4 regions of the Pseudomonas sp. RL_105y_Pfl2_101 genome follow, and region 1 is predicted to be linked to each of the others. Evidence: predicted binding sites of a transcription regulator. Region 1 holds the regulator's gene; each other region holds the start of a gene.
The links. Region 1 encodes sigma-54, which starts transcription at its own class of promoters, with help from an activator protein. Its sites were predicted from a motif close to ANTGGCATNNANNTTGCTNT; they were not measured.
Positions count from the first base shown of each region.

Region 1 (5,982 bases):
GCTGAGGTCGCGGTGGCGAACCTGGACGTTCTTCAGGGATTGTTGCAGGAGTTGCCCCAGACGTTCGGTCAGGTAGACGGAGCGGTGATGGCCGCCGGTACAACCGATGGCGATCGTGACATAGGCGCGGTTGCTCGCGGCAAAGCGGGGCAGCCATTTGAGCAGGTAGCTGGAGATGTCCTGATACATTTCCTCGACATCCGGCTGGGCGGCCAGGTAGTCGATCACCGGCTGGTCGAGCCCGGACTGCTCGCGCAATTCCGGTTTCCAATAAGGATTGGGCAGGCAGCGCACATCGAACACCAGGTCGGCGTCTACGGGCATGCCACGCTTGAAACCGAACGACTCCACCAGGAACGCTGTACCCGGCTCGGGTTGGTTGAGCAGGCGCAGCTTGATCGTGTCGCGCAACTGATACAGGTTCAGGTGCGTGGTGTTGACCTTCAGGTCTGCCAGGTCAGCGATTGGCCCCAATAGCTGGCTTTCATCCTCGATGGCTTCGGCCAGGGAGCGGTTGGCATTGCTCAGTGGGTGGCGCCGGCGGGTTTCGGAAAAACGCTTGAGCAGTGTTTCTTCATCGGCATCCAGGTACAGCACGTCACACTGGATATGCCGGCTGCGCACTTCCTTGAGCAGTTCAGGAAAACGCGACAGGTGGCTTGGCAGGTTACGCGCATCGATGGACACCGCCACCAGTGGCTGCGCCAGCTCGGTGTGGATCAGGGCACGCTCGGCCAGTTCCGGCAGCAGGCCGGCGGGCAAATTGTCGATGCAATAGTAGCCGCTGTCCTCAAGCACGGCGAGGGCTGTACTTTTACCGGAGCCGGAGCGGCCACTGACAATGATCATGCGCATTTTTAATGACCGTTCTGCTCGTCCAGGACAACCTGGTACAACGCTTCGTTGCTCGGTGCGCTGCGCAGTTTTTCGCGCACTTCCTTGCGGTCCAGCATGCTAGCGATCTGGCGCAGCAGCTCGAGGTGCGCATCGGTCGCCGCTTCCGGTACCAGCAATACAAACAGCAGGTCGACCGGGGCGCCGTCGATGGCGTCGAAATCTATAGCGGTTTCAAGGTGCAACAGCGCGCTGATCGGCGCGGCACAACCCTTGAGACGGCAGTGGGGAATGGCGATGCCGTTGCCAAAACCGGTGGAACCGAGTTTTTCACGGGCAACAAGGGCCTCGAAGACGTCCTGCATTTCCAGATCCGGCACCTCGCGGTGGATCAGGTTGGCAATGTGTTCGAGGGCTTTCTTTTTACTGCCGCCCGGCGCGTTCACCTGGGAACGGCCGGGGGTCAGGATGGTTTCTAGTCGGATCATGGATTGGGGGGGTTAACGACCGGTTGCGCCCTGGAGGAGGCTCTGGGTCTTTTCCTTATGCTTTTTGAGTTGGCGATCCAGCTTGTCGGTCAGCAGGTCAATCGCGGCATACATGTCTGTGTGCTCTGCGTTGGCAACCACTTCTCCGCCGGGGATATGCAGCGTGGCTTCGATTTTCTGCAGCAGTTTCTCGACGTTCATCGTGACTTGCACGTTGGTGATCTTGTCGAAATGCCTCTCCAATCGGTCGAGTTTTTCGCCGATGTAGGTGCGCAGGGGGTCGGTCACTTCCAGTTGGTGTCCACTGATGTTGACTTGCATACAGCTTCTCCTTCGTTGCCAGTGCATAAAGCGGCAGGCAGAAATGCCTGCCACTGGAACGCTGTGGCGTGGCTCGTTACATCAACCGCTTGCGTTCGCTCGAAGGCGCGATCCCGAGGGATTCGCGGTATTTGGCGACGGTGCGGCGGGCCACCTGAATGCCTTGTGCCTCCAGTAAACCAGCGATCTTGCTGTCACTCAACGGCTTTTTCTGATTTTCCGCAGCCACCAGTTTTTTGATGATCGCGCGGATGGCCGTGGACGAGCATTCGCCGCCTTCGGAGGTGCTGACGTGGCTGGAGAAAAAGTATTTCAATTCATAGATGCCCCGAGGGGTATGCATGAATTTCTGGGTGGTTACCCGGGAAATCGTCGACTCGTGCATGCCCACTGCCTCGGCAATGTCATGCAGGACTAACGGTTTCATTGCTTCATCGCCGTACTCCAGGAAGCCGCGCTGATGCTCGACGATCTGGGTGGCCACTTTCATCAGGGTTTCGTTGCGGCTTTGCAGGCTCTTGATGAACCAGCGCGCTTCCTGCAGCTGATTCCGCATGAAGGTGTTGTCGGCGCTGGTGTCGGCGCGCTTTACAAAACCGGCGTACTGGGCGTTGACCCGCAGCTTGGGTACCGACTCCTGGTTGAGCTCCACGAGCCAGCGATCATTGTGCTTGCGCACGATCACGTCGGGGACCACGTATTCAGGTTCGGCGGATTCGATCTGCGAGCCAGGGCGTGGGTTGAGGCTCTGCACCAGCTCGATGACCTGGCGCAGCTCATCTTCCTTGAGCTTCATGCGACGCATCAGTTGGCTGTAGTCGCGGCCGCCCAGCAGGTCGATGTAATCGGTGACCAGCCGCTTGGCTTCGACCAACCACGGTGTCTTGGCGGACAACTGGCGCAGTTGCAGCAACAGGCACTCGCCCAGGTTGCGGGCGCCGATGCCGGCCGGTTCGAACTGCTGGATGCGATGAAGGACGGCTTCGATCTCGTCCAGCTCGATGTCGAGCTCGGGGTCGAAGGCTTCCAGGATTTCTTCGAGGGTCTCGTCCAGGTAGCCCTGGTTGTTGATGCAATCGATCAGGGTCACAGCGATCAGGCGATCGGTGTCTGACATCGGCGCCAGGTTCAGCTGCCACAGCAGGTGGCTTTGCAGGCTTTCGCCAACGGAGGTGCGGGTGGTGAAGTCCCACTCGTCGTCATCGCTGCTTGGCAGGCTGCTGGCGCTGGTCTGGTAGACGTCTTCCCAGGCCGTGTCCACGGGCAGTTCGTTGGGGATGCGTTCGTTCCATTCGCCGTCCTCGAGGTTGTCCACCGTCGGGGCGGCTTCCTGGTAGGCCGGTTCCGGGATTTCGGTATTGGTCTTCTGCTCGACGTTGTCGGCCAGCGGGTCGGTGTTGTCGAAGTCGTCGCCTTCTTCCTGGCGTTCGAGCATCGGATTGGACTCCAGGGCCTCCTGGATTTCCTGTTGCAGGTCCAGGGTCGACAATTGGAGCAGGCGGATGGCCTGTTGCAGCTGCGGTGTCATCGTCAGCTGCTGGCCCATTCTCAAGACTAGCGATGGTTTCATGGCAGGGGCTTAACACCTTATTCGCCGGCGCACATGCGCCATCCACTACAGGGCGCCGAAGCGCCAAACTTAAGCAAATTATATGCCTGAAACTGAAGTGTTTGCCTAGAGCGTCGCCATAATAAAATTAAACGACGCTCGGGCAATTCGCCAGACACTTGTGCTTACAGGCGGAACTCATGGCCCAGGTACACTTCCTTGACCAGGTCATTGGCCAGGATCGCTGCGGAGTCACCTTCGGCGATCAGCTGGCCGTCATTGACAATGTAGGCGGTTTCGCAGATATCCAGCGTCTCGCGCACGTTGTGGTCGGTGATCAGTACGCCGATCCCCTTGGCCTTGAGGTGATGGATGATCTGCTTGATGTCGCCCACCGAAATGGGGTCCACGCCGGCGAACGGTTCGTCGAGCAGGATGAACTTCGGTGCGGTGGCCAGGGCGCGGGCGATTTCCACGCGACGCCGCTCGCCACCGGACAGGCTCATGCCCAGGTTGTCGCGAATGTGGTTGATGTGGAATTCCTGCAACAGGCTTTCCAGCTCCTGGCGACGACCGGCCTTGTCGAGTTCCTTGCGGGTCTCGAGGATCGCCATGATGTTGTCGGCAACCGAAAGTTTGCGGAAGATCGACGCTTCTTGCGGTAAATAGCCGATACCTGCCTTCGCCCGGCCGTGCATCGGCTGGTGGCTGACGTCCAGGTCGTCGATCAGCACGCGACCCTGGTCGGCCTGGACCAGGCCGACGATCATGTAGAAGCAGGTGGTCTTGCCCGCGCCGTTGGGGCCGAGCAGGCCGACGATCTGGCCGCTGTCGATGGACAGACTGACATCACGCACGACTTGACGGCTCTTGTAGCTCTTGGCCAGGTGCTGAGCTTTCAGAGTTGCCATTACTGGGCCTTCTGCTCGTCGGTTTTCTTTTTCGGTTGGATCACCATGTCGATCCGCGGACGCGACTCGGTCACCTTGCTGCCGGTGGCGCGACCGGCGCTGGCGAGTTTCTTGTTGGTGTCGTAGACGATTTTCTCGCCTTGGGTCACGTTGTTGTCCTTGTCGATGACCTTGGCGCGGTCGATCAGGACTACGCGATCCTTGGCGGCGTGGTACTGGATGGTTACCCCGTAGCCCTGTACAGGTTTGGTATCGCCTGCGGTTTGCATCTGTTCGAAATAGGCCAGGTTGCCCACCGAGGTTACTACGTCGATGTCGCCGGACGAGGTGCGGGTGATGGTCACGGTATTGCCGGTGACCTTCATCGAGCCCTGGGTGATGATCACGTCGCCTTTATAGGTGGCGACGCCATTCTTGTCGTCGAGCTGGGCATCGTCGGCCTGGATGCGGATAGGCTGGTTACGGTCGTCGGGAAGAGCCCAGGCGCTCGCGCTTCCCAGTGCTGCGCCCAGACTGAGCAAAATAGGGAGGGTTTTAGCGAGCTTCATACTGTCCTCTTACGTTCGATAGCAGGTGTATCCTGCTTTCCTTCAAATACGCTTTCATTCCCGTGCCGGTCGATACACCCCCGGCGCCGTCGATTCTAACGGGTTGCTCGGTCTGCGCATATTCTTGCTGTGGGAACACGGTCATGCGCGTGCTGGTGATGATGGTTGTACGGTTTTTCTCGTCGGTTCGGGCGATGCGCACCGAGTCGATCAGTTCGACTTCGGTGCCGCCGGAATTGACTTCGGCGTGCTCGCTCTGCACATGCCAAGGAAACTCGGTGCCGCGGAACATGTTCAGGTCGGGCTTGGTGACCAGCGTAATGTCAGTGGCCTTGACGTGGTCGACCTTGTCGGACGTCATCTCATATTGCACTTTGCCGTCGGGCAGGTACTGCAGGGTATGCGTGTTGGTCGCGTACCAGTCGATCTTTTCCTCGATCTGGGCGGCAGGCCGGTCGAGAAACCGTTCGGGGCTGATGTTCCAGTAGCCCACCGCCGCGAAAATCGCCGCGATACAGCCGAACACCACGATGGTGCGAATTTTCTTGCTCAGCATAAATGGCTCACAGGTACGCGGCGTTGGCCGCTTCAAGGTGGCCCTGGGCGCGCAGGATCAGTTCACAGAATTCGCGGGCCGCACCTTCGCCGCCTCGCGCCGTGGTGACGCCGTGGGCGTGCTCGCGGACGAAGCTGGCCGCATTGGCGACCGCCATGCCCAGGCCGACCCGGCGAATCACCGGCAGGTCTGGCAGGTCGTCACCGAGGTAGGCTACCTGTTCATAGCTTAGGTTGAGTTGACCCAGAAGCTCGTCCAGCACCACCAGTTTGTCTTCGCGCCCCTGGTAAAGGTGCGCGATGCCGAGGTTCTTCGCGCGCCGTTCGACCACCGGGGTCTTGCGGCCGCTGATGATAGCGGTCTGCACGCCGGCGGCCATCAGCATTTTGATGCCTTGGCCGTCGAGGGTGTTGAACGTCTTGAACTCGCTGCCGTCTTCAAGGAAGTACAGGCGACCGTCGGTCAGCACGCCGTCGACGTCGAATACCGCCAACTTGATGGCTTGACCGCGTTGCAACAGGTCTGTGTTCATTTACATGACTCCCGCACGCAGCAAATCGTGCATGTTCAAGGCGCCCACCGGACGGTCTTCGTCGTCGACGACCACCAGGGCGCTGATTTTGTGGTCTTCCATGATTTTCAGGGCCTCGGCGGCGAGCATCTCGGCGCGGGCGGTCTTGCCGTGGGGCGTCATGACTTGCTCGATGGTGGCACTGTGGATATCGATGGTGCGGTCCAGGGTGCGGCGCAGGTCGCCGTCGGTGAAGATCCCGGC
Region 1 covers NZ_CAXAPG010000021.1:51,743-57,724, reverse strand. The annotation lists gene rapZ (RNase adapter RapZ) at 1-855, opposite strand, end outside; gene ptsN (PTS IIA-like nitrogen regulatory protein PtsN) at 858-1,322, opposite strand; gene hpf (ribosome hibernation-promoting factor, HPF/YfiA family) at 1,335-1,643, opposite strand; gene AACY31_RS20045 (RNA polymerase factor sigma-54) at 1,720-3,213, opposite strand; gene lptB (LPS export ABC transporter ATP-binding protein) at 3,378-4,103, opposite strand; gene lptA (lipopolysaccharide transport periplasmic protein LptA) at 4,103-4,651, opposite strand; gene lptC (LPS export ABC transporter periplasmic protein LptC) at 4,638-5,207, opposite strand; gene AACY31_RS20025 (KdsC family phosphatase) at 5,215-5,739, opposite strand; gene AACY31_RS20020 (KpsF/GutQ family sugar-phosphate isomerase) at 5,740-5,982, opposite strand, start outside.

Region 2 (5,982 bases), on a different contig from region 1:
GGTGCCGGTACGCGAGTTGATGATGACTTTCGCCACCGCCTGGCCCGGGTCGACCTCAAGGTTTTCCAGGATCGACAGGTAGTCGACCCGCTGGCTCGGATCCAGCGGCGCCGTGACGCGCACCGAACCACCGTCGAGGGCCTGGGCCACGCCTGGGCCGAGCATGTCGTTGATCTTGTCGACGATACGCTTGGCGGTGGTGAAGTCGGAACGGTTGAGGTTCAGCGTCAGGCTGTTGCCCTGGTTGAAACCGCTCGGCACCGCACGCTCCACCGACGCACCGCCAGGGATGCGACCGGCCGACGGAACGTTGACGGTGATCTTCGAACCGTCGCGCCCCTCGGCATCAAAACCGCCGACCACCAGGTTACCCTGGGCGATGGCGTAGACGTTGCCGTCGATCCCCTTGAGCGGCGTCAGCAGCAGGGTGCCGCCACGCAGGCTCTTGGAGTTACCGATGGACGAAACGGTGATATCCACCTGCTGGCCAGGCTTGGCGAACGCCGGCAGATCGGCACTGACCGACACCGCCGCGACGTTCTTCAACTGCACGTTGCCAGAGCCGGCCGGCACCTTGATACCGAACTGCGACAACATGTTGTTGAAGGTCTGCAAGGTGAACGGGGTCTGGGTGGTCTGGTCACCGGTGCCGTTCAGGCCCACGACCAGGCCGTAGCCGATCAACTGGTTGGAACGCACGCCGGAAATGCTGGCGATGTCCTTCAAACGCTCGGCCTGAGCGGTAAAGGCTGCGGACATCATCAGGGCACCGATCAACAGCTGCTTAAGATTCAACGGGGCCACCTAGAAAGGGAACTTCGGGCTGAGGAAGAAACGGTCGAACCAGCCTGGCTGACTCGCATCGGCAAAGGCACCGGTGCCCGAATAGGTGATGCGCGCATCGGCCACGCGGGTGGACGAAACGGTGTTGTCGGTGGCGATGTCGTCGGCGCGAACCATGCCAGCGATGCGCACCAGTTCGTCACCGGTGTTGAGGGTCAGCCACTTCTCGCCGCGCACGACAATGATGCCGTTGGGCAGCACATCGGCGACGGTCACGGTGATCGAGCCGGTCAGGCTATTGCTCTGCCCGGACTTGCTGTCGCCCTTGGTGGCCCGGTCGGAGCCGTAGCCGGCGTTGAGGCTCAGGTCGCCGCCACCGATCGGGTTGTTGGTGGTCAGGCTGGAGCCGAACAGCGAGGTCAGGCCGACGCTGGTTTCGCTGGTCTTGTCGATCTGCGAGTTGGCGTTCTTGCTGGCCTGGGTCCGCTCGTTCAGGGTGATAGTGATGATGTCACCGACCCGGAAGGCCTTGCGGTCGCTGTACAGGTTCTGCTCGAAACCGGCCTGGTAGATCGAGCCATTGTTGGCGGCAGCCGGCAACGGCGTGCGCGGCAACACCGGAGCGTAGTACGGGTCATTGGGCCTGGGTGTCGGCGCGACACAGCCCGCGAGCGCGGTGATCCCACTCAGTGCCAGAACAGATACGAAGCGTTTCATGACCCTACCTCTTGGTGTTGCAGGCGACCCTGGGGCCGCCCTGTCTACGTAATGACGGACGTTGCGACGTGATTACAGATTCTGCGTAACGAACGAGAGCATCTGGTCGGCGGTGGAGATCACCTTGGAGTTCATCTCGTAGGCGCGCTGGGTGGTGATCATGTTGACCATCTCCTCGACAGTGCTCACGTTGGACGTTTCCAGGGTGTTCTGCAGCGTGGTGCCGAAACCGTTCAGGCCCGGGGTGCCGACTTGCGGCGCGCCACTGGCGGCGGTTTCCAGGAACAGGTTGTTGCCCACCGCTTGCAGGCCGGCCGGGTTGATGAAGTCGGCGGTCTGCAGGTTGCCGATCACCTGAGCGGCCGGGTTGCCCGCCACGGTGATGGACACGGTGCCGTCACGGCCCACGGTAAAGGTCTGGGCATCGTTCGGAATGATGATGGCCGGCTCCAGGGCGAAACCGCTGGCGTTGACGATCTGGCCGTTGGAGTCGAGGTGGAACGTACCGTCACGGGTGTAAGACGTGGTGCCGTCCGGCTGCAGAATCTGGAAGAAACCGCGACCGTCGATGGCCATGTCCAGCGGCTGCTCGGTGGTTTGCAGGCTGCCGGCGTTGAAGTTTTTCTGCGTGCCGACGATGCGCACACCGGTACCCACTTGCAGGCCCGACGGCAATTCGCTGTCCTGGGTCGACTGGGCGCCAGGCTGGCGTTTTACCTGATACAGCAGGTCCTGGAACTCGGCCCGATCACGCTTGAAACCCGTGGTCGAAACGTTCGCCAGGTTGTTGGAAATGGTCGTCAGGTTGGTGTCCTGGGCGGACAGACCTGTTTTGGCAACCCATAGAGCCGGAAGCATTCGATTCTCCTCGTACGCCTGTTTTTCGGCGCGACGCTTTAGTTAATGGTTAGATCTGCAAGACCCGAGCCATGGCCTCGTCGCCTTCTTTGGCGGTGTTCATCATCTTGACGTGAAGCTCGAACTGCTTGGCCAGGGCCAGCACCGAGGTCATTTCATCCACGGCATTGACGTTGCTCGCTTCCTGGAAGCCCGACACCAACTGCACGTTGGCATCGATGGGCGCCGCCTGGCCGTCCTTGGTCCGGATCGAACCATCCAGGCCCTTGGTCATGTTCTTGAGGTCCGGGTTGACCAGCTTGATGCGGTCCACTTCAGCCATCACCCGCGGGCCTTCGCCCATGGCGCGGATGCTGATGGTGCCGTCCTGACCGATTTCTATTTTCTGCTCTGGCGGCACGGCGATCGGACCGCCGTTGCCCATCACCGGCATGCCGTTGCCGGCGCGCAGCACGCCCAGGGCATCAACATTGAGGCTGCCGGTGCGCACGTAGCTTTCACCGCCATCGGGGTTCTGCACGGCCATCCAGCCCGGCCCACTGACCGCCACGTCGAGGTCGCGGCCGGTTTCCACCAGTGCACCCGGAGTGAAATCAGTCGCCGGCCGTTCGGACAGGGCAAAGGCCCGCGCCGGAAAGCTGTCGCCGAACACTGGCATCGAACGTGCCTGCTCCAGGTCTTTCTGAAAACCATTGGTGGAGATGTTCGCCAGGTTGTTGGCATGGGCCCGCTGCGCCAGTGCGTTCTGGCTGGCGCCGGTCATTGCCACATATAGGTACTTGTCCACTGTCGTTCCTCTGCATGCCGGACGTTTGCCGCCCACTGCTGTGTTGCACAGCCTCAAGCAATTTGCAGACCAACTTTTTTCTGGCGCTGATGGGCCCGACAAACAAAGGGCTTGGAGGTTCTGGAAGGCGTTCTGCAAATGTATCGAAGACGAAAAACCGGCGGTGTCGTGCCGGTTGGTGGCAATGCTTGTCCTTGAATAATGGCCACTGCTCGCGATGAGGCCAGCAAAACACAATAGATAAATAGCTACGACTCAGTCTTACCGACCTCATACTCGCGCAACTTGTTGGCAATGGTCGTATGGGAAACCCCCAGCCGCTTGCCCAGTTGCCGGCTGCTGGGATGCTCGGAGTACAGGCGTTCCAACACTGCTTTCTCGAAGCGTCCGACGATCTCGTCCAACCCACCCTCAAGGGAAAAATCGCCAAGGGGTTGGCGCACGCCATAGTCCGGCAGGCGAATATGCTCGGCCTTGACCGTGCCGCCGTCGCACAGGGAAACGGCCTGGAACAGCACGTTTTCCAACTGCCGAACATTGCCCGGCCAATGGTAGTGACTGAGGCGGTCCATCGCCGCCGGAGCCAGCTTGGGCAACGCGCAGCCGATCTGGCGACTGGCCTGGTCGAGGAAATGTTCCACCAGCGGCGCCAAGCCATCGAGGCATTCGCGCAGCGGTGGGATGTGCAAGGAAAGGACGTTCAAGCGGTGGTACAAATCCTGACGGAACTCTCCCCGGGCGCAGAGTTCGGACAAATCGACCTGGGTGGCGCAGATGACCCTGACGTCCAGGTAGACCTCTTCATCGCTGCCGACACGCCGAAAGCAACCGTCTTGCAAAAAGCGCAGCAGTTTCACTTGCAGCCGCGGGCTCATTTCCCCTACCCCGTCGAGGAACAGCGTCCCCCCGGCAGTCAGCTCCAGCAGGCCGAGCTTACCTTCGGCCCGAGCACCTTCGAAGGCACCCGGGCCGTAGCCGAACAGCTCAGTCTCGGCCATGGACTCGGGCAGCCCGGCACAGTTGAGCGCCATCAAGGGTGATTGCCCGCGCGGGCTCGCCAAATGGCAAGCGCGAGCCAGCAGCTCCTTGCCAGTACCGGTTTCGCCTTCTATCAATAGCGGCGCGTCCAGCGGTGCCATGCGCCGGGCCTCACGGACCACCGCCGCCATCACTTTCGAGCTCTGGAAAATACTGTCGAAGCCGCGCAACTCCTGCTTGCGCACGTTATAGATACGTTCGCCCACCCGGTCGGCCCGGTGCAGCGTCAACACCGCACCGGCCATGGCTTCGCTGTCGTCGTGCTCCGATTGCAGTGGCGCGATGTCGGCCAGGAACACATCGCCCTTGACCTTGACCCGCAGGCCATTGATGCGCGACTGGTTGGCCCGCACCAGTTCCGGCAAGTCGAAATCCTCGGCGTAGCGGGACAAGGGAATCCCCGGCACCTCGTCCACTCGCACCCCTAGCAACTGCGCCGCCGCCCGGTTGGCCGCAACGATGGAGCCGCCCATGTCGATGGACAGCACCGGGAACTCCAAAGCGCCGAGCAAGGCGTTGAGTTCCATGTGCCGACGCTCACTGGGCATCAGCCCTACACGCTTGACGCCAAATACCCCGGCAATGCCCTCGAATTTCGGACGCAGCGCCTGGAACTGGATGTTGATCAGGTTTGGGCAGTGCAGGTAAATCGCGTTGCCCTGCTCGCCACCGACCTCCCCCCGGGCGACGTTGATGCCGTACTCCACCAACAGATTGAGGATGTCCCGCAGGATGCCGATGCGATTCTGGCAATGGACTTTGATGCGCATGAAAAGGCCCGATGTGTAGTAGAAATTCGTGGTAAGCGAGCTTGTTCCCGCTTGTTGGAGCTACCGAGCGAAGCGAGGCTGCGATCTTTTCCCTGGCAGTTGAATCTCGAGCGAAAGATCAAGATCAAAAGATCGCAGCCTTCGGCAGCTCCTACGGCGCAGCCCGGCGGGGAGCACACGCCCTCACCATCGTTTTTCTGCTGGATGGTACAAATAATCGTCAAGATTATGTGACAGATGCAGGCCTTTTCCCAGCTGAAAAACCCAACAACATCGTACCTCCCGCCAAAACGTAACGAAAACTTTACGAACTAACCCTTCGGTCGTCCGATCCATCGCCGCCAAGCCGATGCGCATACCGCTGCTTCGAGCTATCTCTAATACATCGCTGGACATAACAACAACACGTCTTCCCCCCGAGGGAAATCAGCAGGAGAGCAGCATGAAGCAGACGCAGTACGTGGCCCGCGAGCCCGATGCGCAAGGTTTTATCCACTACACCGTCGAAGAACATGCGGTGTGGAACACGCTGATCACCCGCCAGCTGAAAGTCATCGAAGGCCGTGCGTGCCAGGAATACCTGGACGGCATCGACAAGCTTGGCCTGCCCCACGACCGTATCCCGCAACTGGGCGAAATCAACCAGGTGCTGGGTGAGACCACGGGCTGGCAAGTCGCCCGGGTGCCGGCGTTGATCCCCTTCCAGACCTTCTTCGAATTGCTCGCCAGCAAGCAGTTCCCGGTGGCGACCTTCATTCGTACCCGGCAAGAGCTGGATTACCTGCAAGAGCCGGACATTTTCCACGAGATCTTCGGCCACTGCCCATTGCTGACCAACCCCTGGTTTGCCGAATTCACCCACACCTACGGCAAACTCGGCCTACAGGCGTCCAAGGAAGAACGCGTCTACTTGGCGCGCCTGTATTGGATGACCATCGAGTTCGGCCTGGTGCAGACCCCGCAGGGCCGGCGCATCTACGGTGGCGGCATCCTGTCTTCGCCCAAGGAAACCGTTTACTGCCTGTCGGA
Region 2 covers NZ_CAXAPG010000010.1:168,804-174,785, forward strand. The annotation lists gene AACY31_RS14300 (flagellar basal body P-ring protein FlgI) at 1-762, opposite strand, end outside; gene flgH (flagellar basal body L-ring protein FlgH) at 805-1,500, opposite strand; gene flgG (flagellar basal-body rod protein FlgG) at 1,573-2,358, opposite strand; gene AACY31_RS14315 (flagellar basal body rod protein FlgF) at 2,408-3,145, opposite strand; gene AACY31_RS14320 (sigma-54-dependent transcriptional regulator) at 3,394-4,953, opposite strand; gene AACY31_RS14325 (hypothetical protein) at 4,995-5,249, shown strand; gene phhA (phenylalanine 4-monooxygenase) at 5,396-5,982, shown strand, end outside.
Region 2: the regulator sigma-54 is predicted to act here: its motif matches at 3,200-3,219, upstream of AACY31_RS14315 (flagellar basal body rod protein FlgF).

Region 3 (5,982 bases), on a different contig from region 1:
GACAGGGTCAGCCGTTCGCAGGCGGTTTCCAGCCAGGATTCATCGGTTGTGGATAACTTGCAATGCTGACGCAACCCCGGCAGATCGAGGAAGGCGTTGGCGCAGCCCTGGCGCTTGTGCTGGCGCTCCCGGGCCTCGGCCACCTGCTCGGCGACCGTGGCGGTATCGTCCCCGGTTTCGCGCTTGGGGTTCAACGCCGTGGCTTCCCGGGCGACGGTCAGGTGCAGATCGATGCGGTCCAGCAGCGGGCCGGAGAGTTTGTTGCGGTAGCGCTGCACCATGTCCGGTGTACAGCAGCAACGGCCGCTGGGTTCGCCAAGATATCCACAGGGGCAGGGATTCATCGCTGCCACTAACTGGAAACGAGCCGGAAAACGCACCCGGTCACGGGCGCGAGAAACCACGATGTGCCCAGACTCCAGCGGCTCTCTCAAGACCTCCAGTACCCTACGGTCGAATTCCGGCAGTTCATCCAGAAACAGCACGCCATGGTGGGCGAGGGTGATCTCCCCCGGTTGCGGTTTTGACCCGCCACCCACCAGCGCCGGGCCGGACGCCGAGTGGTGCGGCTGGCGAAACGGACGCTGCGGCCAATGGCTCAACGGCACGCAACTGGCCACCGACTGAATGGCCGCGACCTCCAGGGCCTCACTCTCGGCCAGGGGTGGCAACAGCCCCGGCAGGCGGCTCGCCAGCAGTGTCTTGCCGGTGCCCGGTGGGCCACTGAACAACAGGTTATGAGCCCCCGCGGCGGCAATCAGCAAGGCCCGCTTGGCCCCGGCCTGGCCTTGTACTTCGTTCAAGTCGGGATAGGGCTTGCTGGCCGAAAGCAGCCCATTGGAAACGAAAGGCTCGACCGGCGTGTGCCCATTGAAGTGCGCCACCGCTTCGAGCAGGTGGTCCACGGCAATCACCTTCAGCCCCGAGGCCAGGCAGGCCTCCTCGGCATTGGCCCGCGGCACCACCAGCATGCGCCCGGCCTTGCGCGCCGCCAGCGCCGCGGGCAATACCCCGCGCACCGGTCGTACCGCGCCGGACAATGCCAGTTCACCGAGGCATTCCACGTTGTCCAGGGTCAGGGTTGGCACCTGCACGCTGGCCGACAGGATCCCCAAGGCGATGGCCAGGTCGAAGCGTCCGCCGTCCTTTGGCAGGTCCGCTGGCGCCAGGTTTAGGGTGATGCGCCGAGCCGGGAAGTTCAGCCCCGAATTGATGATCGCGCTGCGCACTCGATCCTTGCTTTCCTTCACCGCCGCCTCCGGCAGACCAACCATCGTCAGCGACGGCAAGCCATTGGCCAGGTGGACTTCAACGGTAACGGCAGGAGCCTCGACCCCTACTTGGGCGCGGCTGTGGACGATGGCAAGCGACATGAATCATTCCTTGAGTGAATAGGGCGCCGCATCCTGCGGCTCTGGAAGGTTAGTCGTGGGGATGAACTTGGGCGCGGCAATTGAAGGGAGAAGTTTTTGGCAGGATGTTTCGACAATGGGTGGCAGCCGAGGGGGGCCAAGCGCGATGCGGTAGCGGATATCGCCGCCTCACCTGACCACCCAAAATGCCCGGGAAGGACCCTCTGCTAGACTGCGATTTGCCCAGTCGGCACTTGGCGGTATCAACGGCACAACGAGGAAGTGGCCATGAACGATCTGCTGGCTCTGTTAACCGACAAGCGCTTCATGCCCCATGGACATTGCTACATGTGGCGCCCGGATCTGCTGTGGACCAACGTGATCGCCGACAGCTTGATCGCCCTGTCCTATGTCACCATCCCCTTCACGCTCCTGTACTTTATCCACAAGCGCAAGGACGTGCCGTTTGACTGGATGCTGGCGGCTTTTGGTGTGTTTATCCTGGCCTGCGGGACCAGCCATGTGATGGAAATCCTGACCATCTGGCAGCCTTATTACTGGCTGATGGCGCTGGTCAAGGTGATCACTGCGATTGCCTCGGTGATTACCGCCATCCTGCTGGTCCGGTTGGTGCCGACGGCCCTGAGAATTCCCAGCCCGCAACAGTTGGCCAAGGTCAACGACGAGTTGCGCGAGGCGCAAGCCGAACTGGTCACCACCGCGCGCCGCGCCGGCATGGCGGAGATTGCCACCAATGTGCTGCACAACGTGGGCAATGTGCTCAACAGCGTCAATGTGTCAGCCCAGGTCCTGTACGAGAAGGTGCACACCTCCAAGGGGCCAGCGGTGGCCAAGGTCGCCCAGTTGATGAAGGAGCATCCCGATGACCTCGGTGACTTCATCAGCAGCGACCCGAAAGGTCGCGCGCTACCCGACTATCTCGACAAGCTGGCCGACGCGTTGGCCGTCGAGCAGCAGGGCATGATCGCCGAGTTGGCGCAGTTGACCCGCAGAATCGACCACATCAAGGAAATCGTCGCCACCCAGCAATCCTATGCCGGCAACGCCAGCGTGTTGGAGCTGGGCTCGTTGCGAGAGCTGCTCGAGGATGTCGTGCGCATTTGCGATGTGTCCCTGGCCCGTCACCACATCACGCTGATCAAGGCGTTCAGCGATATCCCGCAAATGCCGCTGGACAAGCACCGAGTGCTACAGATCCTGGTCAATCTGATCAACAACGCCAAGCAGGCGCTGGACGCGGGTGCGAACCGACCGCCGCAGATCATTCTGCGCCTGAAGGCCGTTAATGACAGGCGCGTGCGGGTTGAGGTCGAGGACAATGGCGAGGGGATATCGCAGGACAATCTTGCGCGGGTGTTCGAGCATGGCTTCACCACGCGCCCCGAAGGCCATGGTTTTGGCCTGCACAGTTGCATTCTGGCTGCGCACGAGATGGGCGGCGATCTGACCGTGCAGAGCGCCGGGCCGGGCAGGGGCGCGCTGTTTATCCTGGAGCTGCCGCTCGTACTGACCCCGGACCCCTCTCGGCGGGTGGCGGATGGTTGAGCGGCCTGCCTTGGCTTTATCGCGTGAGCCCCATGACGTGGGGCTCAGGCTGCCAGGTTGAGGCTATTCCTGGGGCGGAGCCAGTCGCGCTTCCAACTCCGCAACCTTGGCCTCCAGGCTTTCGAGTCGTGCCCGGGTCCGGGCCAGCACTACCATCTGGCTGTCGAATTCTTCCCGGCTGACCAGGTCCAGTTTGCTGAAGCCGCTTTGCAGCAGGGCCTTGAACTGGTTTTCGATTTCGCTTTTGGGCAGCGGCGTGTCGCCACTCAAGATGCGGGAGGCGTGGCCGCTCAGGGCGTCGAGGAGATCTTTGGGCGCGAGCATGTGCAGGTGTCCTGAAAACAATGGCGGGCAGTGTATCACGCAGTGTCTATAGTCAATTCGCAAGCAAGGGATGCACGCTTTTCGCGCATGGGGGCGGGCGCCGCTGCACTGTTGTTGTGCGTATCGCAGCGGTTCATGGCGCAATGCACGTTGAGCAGGTGGCCAAGAGACTGATATCAGAGGGTTTGGGTGCAGATGGCAAGGTTTCTGCTTAGAGGCTGATGACCCATGCACTGATGCAGTCGCTGTGACGAATGCAGTGCAGCAGGCGGAACGGGGAGTTTCGTCAGGATCGGTTAACTGGCACCTGTCGGGCAACTTGGGCCGACGACGCGTTACAAAGCCAGGCACTGCGCTTAGACTTGAGTCGGGTTTGTTTTCCTGGGGCAAGTCCACCAATTCGGGAGAAAGTTTCATGAAGCTAGTCACTGCCATCATCAAGCCGTTCAAGTTGGACGACGTGCGCGAGTCGTTGTCCGAGATCGGCGTGCAGGGCATTACCGTTACTGAGGTCAAAGGCTTCGGTCGGCAGAAAGGTCACACCGAGCTGTATCGCGGCGCGGAATACGTGGTCGATTTCCTGCCCAAGGTGAAGATCGATGTCGCCATTGACGACAAGGATCTTGATCGGGTGATCGAGGCAATCACCAAGGCCGCCAACACCGGCAAGATCGGTGACGGGAAGATCTTTGTGGTCAATCTGGAACAGGCTATCCGCATCCGTACCGGCGAAACCGATACCGACGCCATCTAAGCCGCCAAACCCAACGCCCCAGGAGAAAACAATATGACTCTGCGTAAATTCGCAGGGCTAGGAGCCCTGTTGTCCTTCGCAATGCCTGGCTTGGCCATGGCAGAAGAAGCGGCAGCCCCAGTCCTGAACTCCGGCGATACCGCCTGGATGCTCACGGCCACGATTCTTGTACTGTTCATGACTATTCCTGGCCTGGCGCTGTTCTACGGCGGCATGGTTCGGTCGAAAAACCTTCTTTCCGTGATGATGCAATGCTTCGCCATTACCGGTCTGATCAGCGTTCTGTGGGTCATTTATGGCTACAGCATCGCGTTCGACACCACGGGCATGGAGCAGGGCGTCGTCAACTTCAACTCTTTTGTCGGTGGCCTGGGCAAGGCGTTCCTGGCGGGCGTTACGCCGGACAGCCTGACCGGCCCGGCGGCGCTGTTCCCTGAAGCGGTGTTCATCACCTTCCAGATGACCTTCGCGATCATTACCCCGGCCCTGATCGTCGGTGCCTTTGCCGAGCGGATGAAATTTTCCGCCATGCTGATCTTCATGGGCGTGTGGTTCACCCTGGTGTACGCACCGATTGCCCACATGGTCTGGTCCGGTGATGGCGGCCTGCTGTGGGACTGGGGCGTGCTGGACTTCGCCGGCGGCACCGTAGTGCACATCAACGCCGGTATCGCAGGCCTGGTGGCGTGCCTGGTACTGGGCAAGCGCAAAGGCTTCCCGACCACGCCGATGGCGCCGCATAACCTGGGTTACACCCTGATGGGCGCGGCCATGCTGTGGGTCGGCTGGTTCGGCTTCAACGCCGGCTCTGCTGTCGCCGCCAACGGCACCGCCGGCATGGCGATGCTGGTGACCCAGATCGCGACCGCTGCGGCGGCGCTGGGCTGGATGTTTGCCGAGTGGATCACCCATGGCAAGCCAAGCGCACTGGGCATCGCCTCGGGCGTGGTGGCGGGTCTGGTTGCTATCACCCCGGCTGCTGGCACCGTGGGCCCGATGGGCGCCCTGGTCATCGGCCTAGCAGCGGGCGTGGTGTGCTTCTTCTGCGCCACTACCCTCAAGCGCAAACTCGGCTATGACGACTCCTTGGACGCCTTTGGCGTGCACGGCATCGGCGGTATCCTCGGCGCGATCCTGACCGGGGTGTTTGCAGCACCAGCCCTGGGGGGCTTCGGTACCGTGACCGATATCGGCGCGCAAGTGTGGATTCAATTCAAGGGTGTGGCTTTCACGGTGGTCTATACCGCGATCGTCACCTTCGTCATCCTCAAGGTCCTGGACGCCGTCATGGGGCTGCGTGTCTCCGAGGAAGAAGAAGCCGTGGGCCTGGACCTGGCCCAGCACAACGAACGTGGCTACAACCTGTAAGCGCACGCGATAAAAAATGCCCGGTTCGCCGGGCATTTTTTTGTCTGGAATTTGTCATTGCTCACAAGGTGCAGCGGTTTTCCGACGCCTTTTGTTGTGGATGCGACATGGGTTTTTATACCGCCAAAGGCTTACACCGAAGCAAGAATATTAGGCCCTTTGTTTTTTCCCAGAGCGCGCTAGAATGCGCGCCGAACGTGCGGAGATCTGTATGTGGCAACAGACGCTGATAACCCTGCGGGCAAGGCCTCGGGGCTTTCATCTGGTGACGGACGAGTTGCTTGCCGGCCTGCCTGAACTCCAGGCGTGTCGTGTCGGTCTGTTGCATCTGTGGCTGCAGCATACCTCGGCTTCGTTGACCATCAACGAGAACGCCGATCCGGCGGTACGTCGAGACTTCGAACGATTTTTCAATCGGCTGATCCCACAAGGAGCCGCCGACTATGAGCACAACGACGAAGGCCTGGACGACCTTCCGGCGCACTTCAAGACCAGTGTGCTCGGCTGTCAGATCAGCCTGCCGGTCACGGCAGGACGGCTGGCATTGGGTACCTGGCAAGGTGTTTATCTGGGCGAGCATCGCGACCATGGCGGTGCTCGTAAAGTCCTCGCCACCTT
Region 3 covers NZ_CAXAPG010000005.1:107,331-113,312, forward strand. The annotation lists gene AACY31_RS08215 (YifB family Mg chelatase-like AAA ATPase) at 1-1,373, opposite strand, end outside; gene AACY31_RS08220 (sensor histidine kinase) at 1,641-2,918, shown strand; gene AACY31_RS08225 (accessory factor UbiK family protein) at 2,982-3,242, opposite strand; gene glnK (P-II family nitrogen regulator) at 3,658-3,996, shown strand; gene AACY31_RS08235 (ammonium transporter) at 4,030-5,364, shown strand; gene AACY31_RS08240 (secondary thiamine-phosphate synthase enzyme YjbQ) at 5,576-5,982, shown strand, end outside.
Region 3: the regulator sigma-54 is predicted to act here: its motif matches at 3,437-3,456, upstream of glnK (P-II family nitrogen regulator).

Region 4 (5,982 bases), on a different contig from region 1:
TTGTCCACCAGATTGTCCACCTCGGCCTCATAAAAGCTCGCCACCTTGTCGAGCATGTCGTCCAGCGCACCGGACTCCTCGCCGATGGCGGTCATCTGGACCGCCATGTTCGGAAAGACGCCTGAGGCACGCATGGAGAAATTCAACTGCATGCCGGTCGAAACGTCCTGCTTGATGCGTTGCACGGCACGTTTGAACACCACGTTGCCGGTGGCGCCAGACACCGAATCCAGGGCTTCCACCAGTGGCACGCCGGCGGCGAAGGTGGTGGAAAGCGTACGGGCGTAGCGGGCCACGGCGGATTTGTACAGCAAGGTGCCTATCAACGGCAGCTTGAGCAGCCATTTGTCGCGCCAGTCGCGAAAGCGCTCCGAACGCCTGAGCGCGTACTTCACGCCAAAAAACATCCCCACCAATCCGCCAAGCATCATCCACCACCATTGCTGCATGATTTCCGACAGACCTATGACCATTACCGTGAAGGCAGGGAGTTGCGCGCCGAGTCCAGAGAATACCGATTCGAATTGCGGCACGACCTTGACCAGGAGGATCCCCGTGACCACTGCGGCAACGAGGATCACGGCCGCAGGGTAGGTCATGGCTTTCTTGATTTTGGCCTTGAGCGCTTCGCTCTTTTCCTTGTAGGTCGCGACCCGGTCCAGCAGCGTGTCCAAGGCACCGGCCTGTTCGCCGGCGTCTACCAGGTTGCAGTACAGCTCGTCGAAATATTGCGGGCACTTGCGCAGCGCCGCAGCGAAGCTGTTGCCGGCGGCGACTTCCTGCTTCACCGTGTCCACCAGCTTACGCATGTTGGGGTTGTCGAAGCCTTCGCCAATGATATCGAACGCCTGCAACAGCGGCACGCCAGCCTTGAGCATCGTGGCCATCTGGCGGGTGAAGAGGGCGATATCCAGCGGCTTGATGCGCTTGCCCTTGCTGAAGATCGAGGTGGATTTCTTGCGCACCTTCTGCGGGTTGATGCCTTGTTTGCGCAGCTGTGCCTTGACCAGCGTCGGGCTTTGTCCCGTCAGCTCGCCACTCATTCTTGTGCCTTTGCGGTCCTTGCCTTCCCAAGTGTAAACATCGGTTTTGACTGACTTGACCGCCATGTTCAATCCTTGGTGACCCGGTTGATTTCTTCGAGGCTGGTGACGCCCTGCATCACTTTGAGCAGTCCCGACGTGCGCAGGTCATTGAAACCGTCCTTGCGCATTTGCAGGTCGATTTCCAGCGAGTTGCCCTCGGCCATGATCAGCCGTTGCAGCTCGGGCGTGTTCTTGACCACTTCGTAAACCCCCACGCGCCCTTTGTAACCAAGGTTGCACTGTTCGCAACCGACCGGCTCATAGATCGTGAATGTGCCGATGCGTTCCCGAGGGAAACCCTCCTTGAGCAAGGTTTCCTCGGGAATCTCGATGGCCGTCTTGCAGTGACTGCACAGCTTGCGCGCCAACCGCTGGGCGATGATCAGGTGCACGGCGGTGGCGATGTTGAACCCCGGAATGCCCATGTTCTGCAGGCGGATCAGGGTTTCGGCGGCGCTGTTGGTGTGCAGGGTAGAGAGCACCAAGTGCCCGGTCTGGGCGGCCTTGATGGCGATCTCGGCGGTTTCCAGGTCGCGGATCTCGCCCACCATGATCACGTCCGGATCCTGGCGCAGGAACGAGCGCAGGGCCTGGGCGAAATCCATCCCCTGGCGCGGATTCACGTTGACCTGGTTGATGCCTTCCATGTTGATCTCCACCGGGTCTTCGGCGGTGGAAATGTTGATGTCCACGGTGTTGAGGATATTCAGCCCGGTGTAGAGCGACACGGTCTTGCCCGAGCCGGTCGGACCGGTCACCAGGATCAGCCCTTGGGGTTGCTTGAGGGCGGCCATGTACAGGTCTTTCTGGTCCGCTTCGTAGCCCAGGGCGTCGATGCCCATCTGCGCGCTGGATGGGTCGAGGATCCGGATCACCACCTTTTCGCCCCAAAGCGTGGGCAGGGTGTTGAGCCGGAAATCGATGGACTTGGTTTTCGACAGGCGCATTTTCAGGCGCCCGTCCTGGGGTTTGCGCCGCTCGGAAATATCCAGGCTGGCCATGACCTTCAGGCGGGCGGCGATGCGGTTGGCCAGTTGGATCGGCGGCCTGGCCACTTCCCGCAATATCCCGTCGGTGCGCACCCGCACCCGGTAGATTTTTTCATAGGGCTCGAAGTGCAGGTCGGAAGAGCCGCCCTTGATCGCGTCCAACAGCATCTTGTTGACGAAGCGCACCACGGGCGCGTCGTCGGTGTCCTGGCCGGCGATGGAATCCTGCCTGGTGTCGTCGATCGATTCGATGTCCAGGCCGTCGAGGTCGACATCGCTCATGCCTTCCAGGCCGGTGCTGCTGGATTCGAAGAACTTTTCGATGGCGTCGCTGAGCTTGTCGTCCTCCACCAGGATGGCTTCGGTGGTCAGGCCGGTGCTGAACTGGATGTCGTTGATGGCCTGGTGATTGGTGGGGTCGGAGATGCCCACGAACAATTTGTTGCCACGGCGCCACAGCGGCAGGGCGTGATGCTGGCGCACCAGTTTTTCGCTGACCAGGTCGCTGGGTTGGGCTTCTTTGTCCAGGCTGTTGAGGTCCAGCAGGGCGACGCCGAAATGCTCCGAGGCGATCTCCGCGACCTGGCGGCTCTGGACCAGTTTGTTCTGCACTAGGTAGCTGACCAGGGGGATATGACTGAGTTGGGCCTGTTGATGCGCCTGTTGCGCACTTTGCTCGGTGAGCAGTTCGGCCAACACCAATTGCTTGGTCAGGCCGCTGAGGGCGATGTCATTCATGGGAATCCCGGCGGCGAACAATTCATGACTTATAGCCTAGTCAAGGCTTGGCGCCAAACCAGCGGGGCAGGGTGACAAAAAACGTCAGATAGTGCGGTTGTTGAGGTAGGACGTGGCCGTTGTGCGGGTTCTAAACCCTTTATTGATGGGGTTGCAGGGTTGGCATATGCCCTGCAATGACCGTTTCAGGTCATGAGATTTCGACTCATGCATGGGAGATGTTTATGAATAAGCAGAGTGGTTTTACCTTGATCGAACTGCTGATCGTCGTGGCGATCATCGGCATTCTGGCGACGTTTGCGTTGCCGCAATATTCCAAGTACCAGGCGCGGGCCAAGGCGACGGCGGGACTGGCGGAAATTTCTGCGCTAAAGGTGCCGTATGAGGACGCCATGAATCAAGGTACTGATCCAACGGCAGAGAACATGAACGTAACTACGCCTACCAGCAACTGCGAACTCACAATCACGGGTACGGCTTCGGCCGGGTCAGGCACCGTCGTTTGTAAGCTGGTTAATTCACCTGCCGCTGTGGCGGGTAAGACGATCACACTCTCCCGCTCGGCGGCAGGCGCGTGGACGTGTGGCTCTGATGCCGATCAAGAATTCTTGCCGGCCGGCTGCACCGGTGGCGCAGCGGCACCTGCCGGAAAAAAATAAATTCGAACTTGATTTGGTCTGGGCTGCGTAGCGGCCCTTTTTTATGGATGCTGGGTACTCAGGAGGGAACAATCTAGGGCCTTACAGAGACCCTTCGCAATTCATAAGCTTAGAAATAGGCCCAAACCCGCAAGTTGCATGTTCAGAATCACCGCTTCATGCATATTGCATGATCGCGAAAAAAACCAATTCGCTTAACTTTATGATTTATAAGTAATTAGTTGATTCTTCAAAGCTGGCACAGCGTTCGCACTACTCCAGTTAACCCTGCCGGGATGCACCTCCGGCGGTTTCTGAGAAAAACAGGAGTTACTCGTATGAAGAAGTTCGCTATCACTGCCGCCGCTGCTACCGCATTGACCCTGAGCATGGCTAGCGCATTCGCCGAGACCACTCAAGCAACTCAGGCGCCAATGATGCTGGCTGCGGGCGAAGTGACAGAGGCCAAAGAAGACGTTTCCGATACCTGGATCACCACCAAGGTCAAAGCTGACCTGGTCACTGAAAAAGGCATTCCAGGCACTGATATCAAAGTCGAAACCAATAAAGGTGTTGTATCCCTGTCTTCGACTACTGCAGTCACGGATGCGCAAAAAGACACCGCCGTAGCGATCGCCAAAAAGATCAAAGGCGTGCAAGCCGTATCGGCTGATGGCCTGAAATCCGAGTAAGGCTGAGACTTCTCGCCTGGACTGGGAGAAGGCGCGGCAAGCGGGCCAGGTTATACGTTTGCCGTTGCTTTGGAGTTCATGCGAAAGGCCACACGGACGTGGCCATTACAGGCCCCCGGCATTCGTGTCGGGGGCCTGTTCTATTCCGGGGAGGGAAAGGTGCGGTGAAGTTTGTGGGGATGTCTGGGAAACCGAGTTGCGCTTTTCGCGAGCAGGCTCGCTCCCACATTTAAATGCGTTCGGCTTGAAGAAACCCGTTCCACTGTGGGAGCGAGCCTGCTCGCGATGGCGCCGGTCCTTTCAACACCATTCCAACGGATGGGATAGGAGGCCTTTCACCGCCCCCGCTTGCTGGTGATCTGCACCAGCCGATTCCCCTCGAAACGCAGGTACTGATACATGCCGCTGTTGGGGCCGTAGGTCCATTCCTCCACCGGGTATTCCTCCCGGCGATTGACACTGCGCTTGTAGCCCAGGTCATCCCGCGCCGCTGGCTCCCCGCACTTTTGCAACACTTCGCTCGAGCGGTCGCCGACGCTGATCAACTGGCTGGCGCAGCGCAGCGTGTCGGCAGCCGCGGCCTGGCCGGTGGCCAGCAGCAATAGACCTACGCAGAGCCCGAACCAGGGTTTCATCTTATTCGGCATCCAGATGCATCGGGGTAATAACCCGGCCATCGCTCTCGGCCTGGCCGAGGCTCGCGTCGATGAAATAGACGCGGTCGTCTGCCAACTGGCCTTTGTCCACCAGGAAGTCCTTGATGCTGCTGGCCCGCTCCTGCCCCAGTTGGCGCAAGAGCACGTCGCTGCCGCTCCAGAACTTGATCACGCCTTCACGCAGTTTCTCGATGCGCGCCTTTTTATCCAGTTGCGTCCATTCGGCAGGCGGCTGGGTCTTGAGGCGGGCGCGATAGATGCCTTCGAGCAACGGTGCCTTTTCATCCTCGGGTACCTGTATCAGGGAGGCCTGGGCCGGTACTTTGTCGCCCCGACGCTGCAGTATCTTGTAGTAGTTGTACTGGTATTCACGTTCCAGGCGCTGGGCGGCAAGCAGCGGACCGTCGCTGCTTTCGGCGGCGGTGCCTTCGATCTCCAGACGCAGCTCCGGACGTTTGCCAAGGGCTTCGGACAGTTTGAGCAACGTGCCTTCGTTGTCCTTGCTCAGGTCGCTGGAGCCCGGCGCAAACGCGACGTTGCCCAGGTCCTCCGAGCCGCCGCCGGCCACCAGCCCACCGATGAGTTTGAACGGCGCCTGGGCCGCTCGGACCACCAGGTTGCGCAGGGTCTGCCAGACGATTGGCATGACACTGAATTGTGGATCGTTGAGGTCGCCGGAAACCGGCAGCTCGATGGAAATCTTGCCCTCGGAGTCCTTGAGCAAGGCGACGGCCAGTTTCAGCGGCAGGCTCACGGCGTCCGGGCTGTCGACTTTCTCCCCCAGTTGCAGTTGCTCGACCACCACTTTGTTCTCTGCCTGGAGCTTGCCCTGGGTGATCCGGTAATGCAGGTCGAGATTGAGCCGACCCTTGCGGATGCGATAGCCGGCGAACTTGCCGGAATAGGGCGTCAGGGTCGTCAGCTCGACCCGTTTGAAACTGGTGGCGATGTCGAGGCTGGCCATCGGATCGAAGGGGTTGAGCGCCCCCTTGATAGTGACCGGGGCATAGCGATCGACCTTGCCCTTGATGTCCACGCTGGCCGGTTTGGCCTGGCGACTGTCGATGGTGCCGATCTGGCCGTTGAGCTGCTGGATGGCGGTGGCGAAATTGGGCGTCAGGCTGAAGTCGGCGAAGTTGGCCGAACCGTCATTGATGGCGATGCCACCGATGTGGATGGCCAGC
Region 4 covers NZ_CAXAPG010000016.1:41,867-47,848, reverse strand. The annotation lists gene AACY31_RS17675 (type II secretion system F family protein) at 1-1,109, opposite strand, end outside; gene pilB (type IV-A pilus assembly ATPase PilB) at 1,112-2,812, opposite strand; gene AACY31_RS17665 (pilin) at 3,037-3,471, shown strand; gene AACY31_RS17660 (BON domain-containing protein) at 3,789-4,142, shown strand; gene AACY31_RS17655 (DUF2845 domain-containing protein) at 4,478-4,777, opposite strand; gene AACY31_RS17650 (DUF748 domain-containing protein) at 4,779-5,982, opposite strand, start outside.
Region 4: the regulator sigma-54 is predicted to act here: its motif matches at 2,971-2,990, upstream of AACY31_RS17665 (pilin).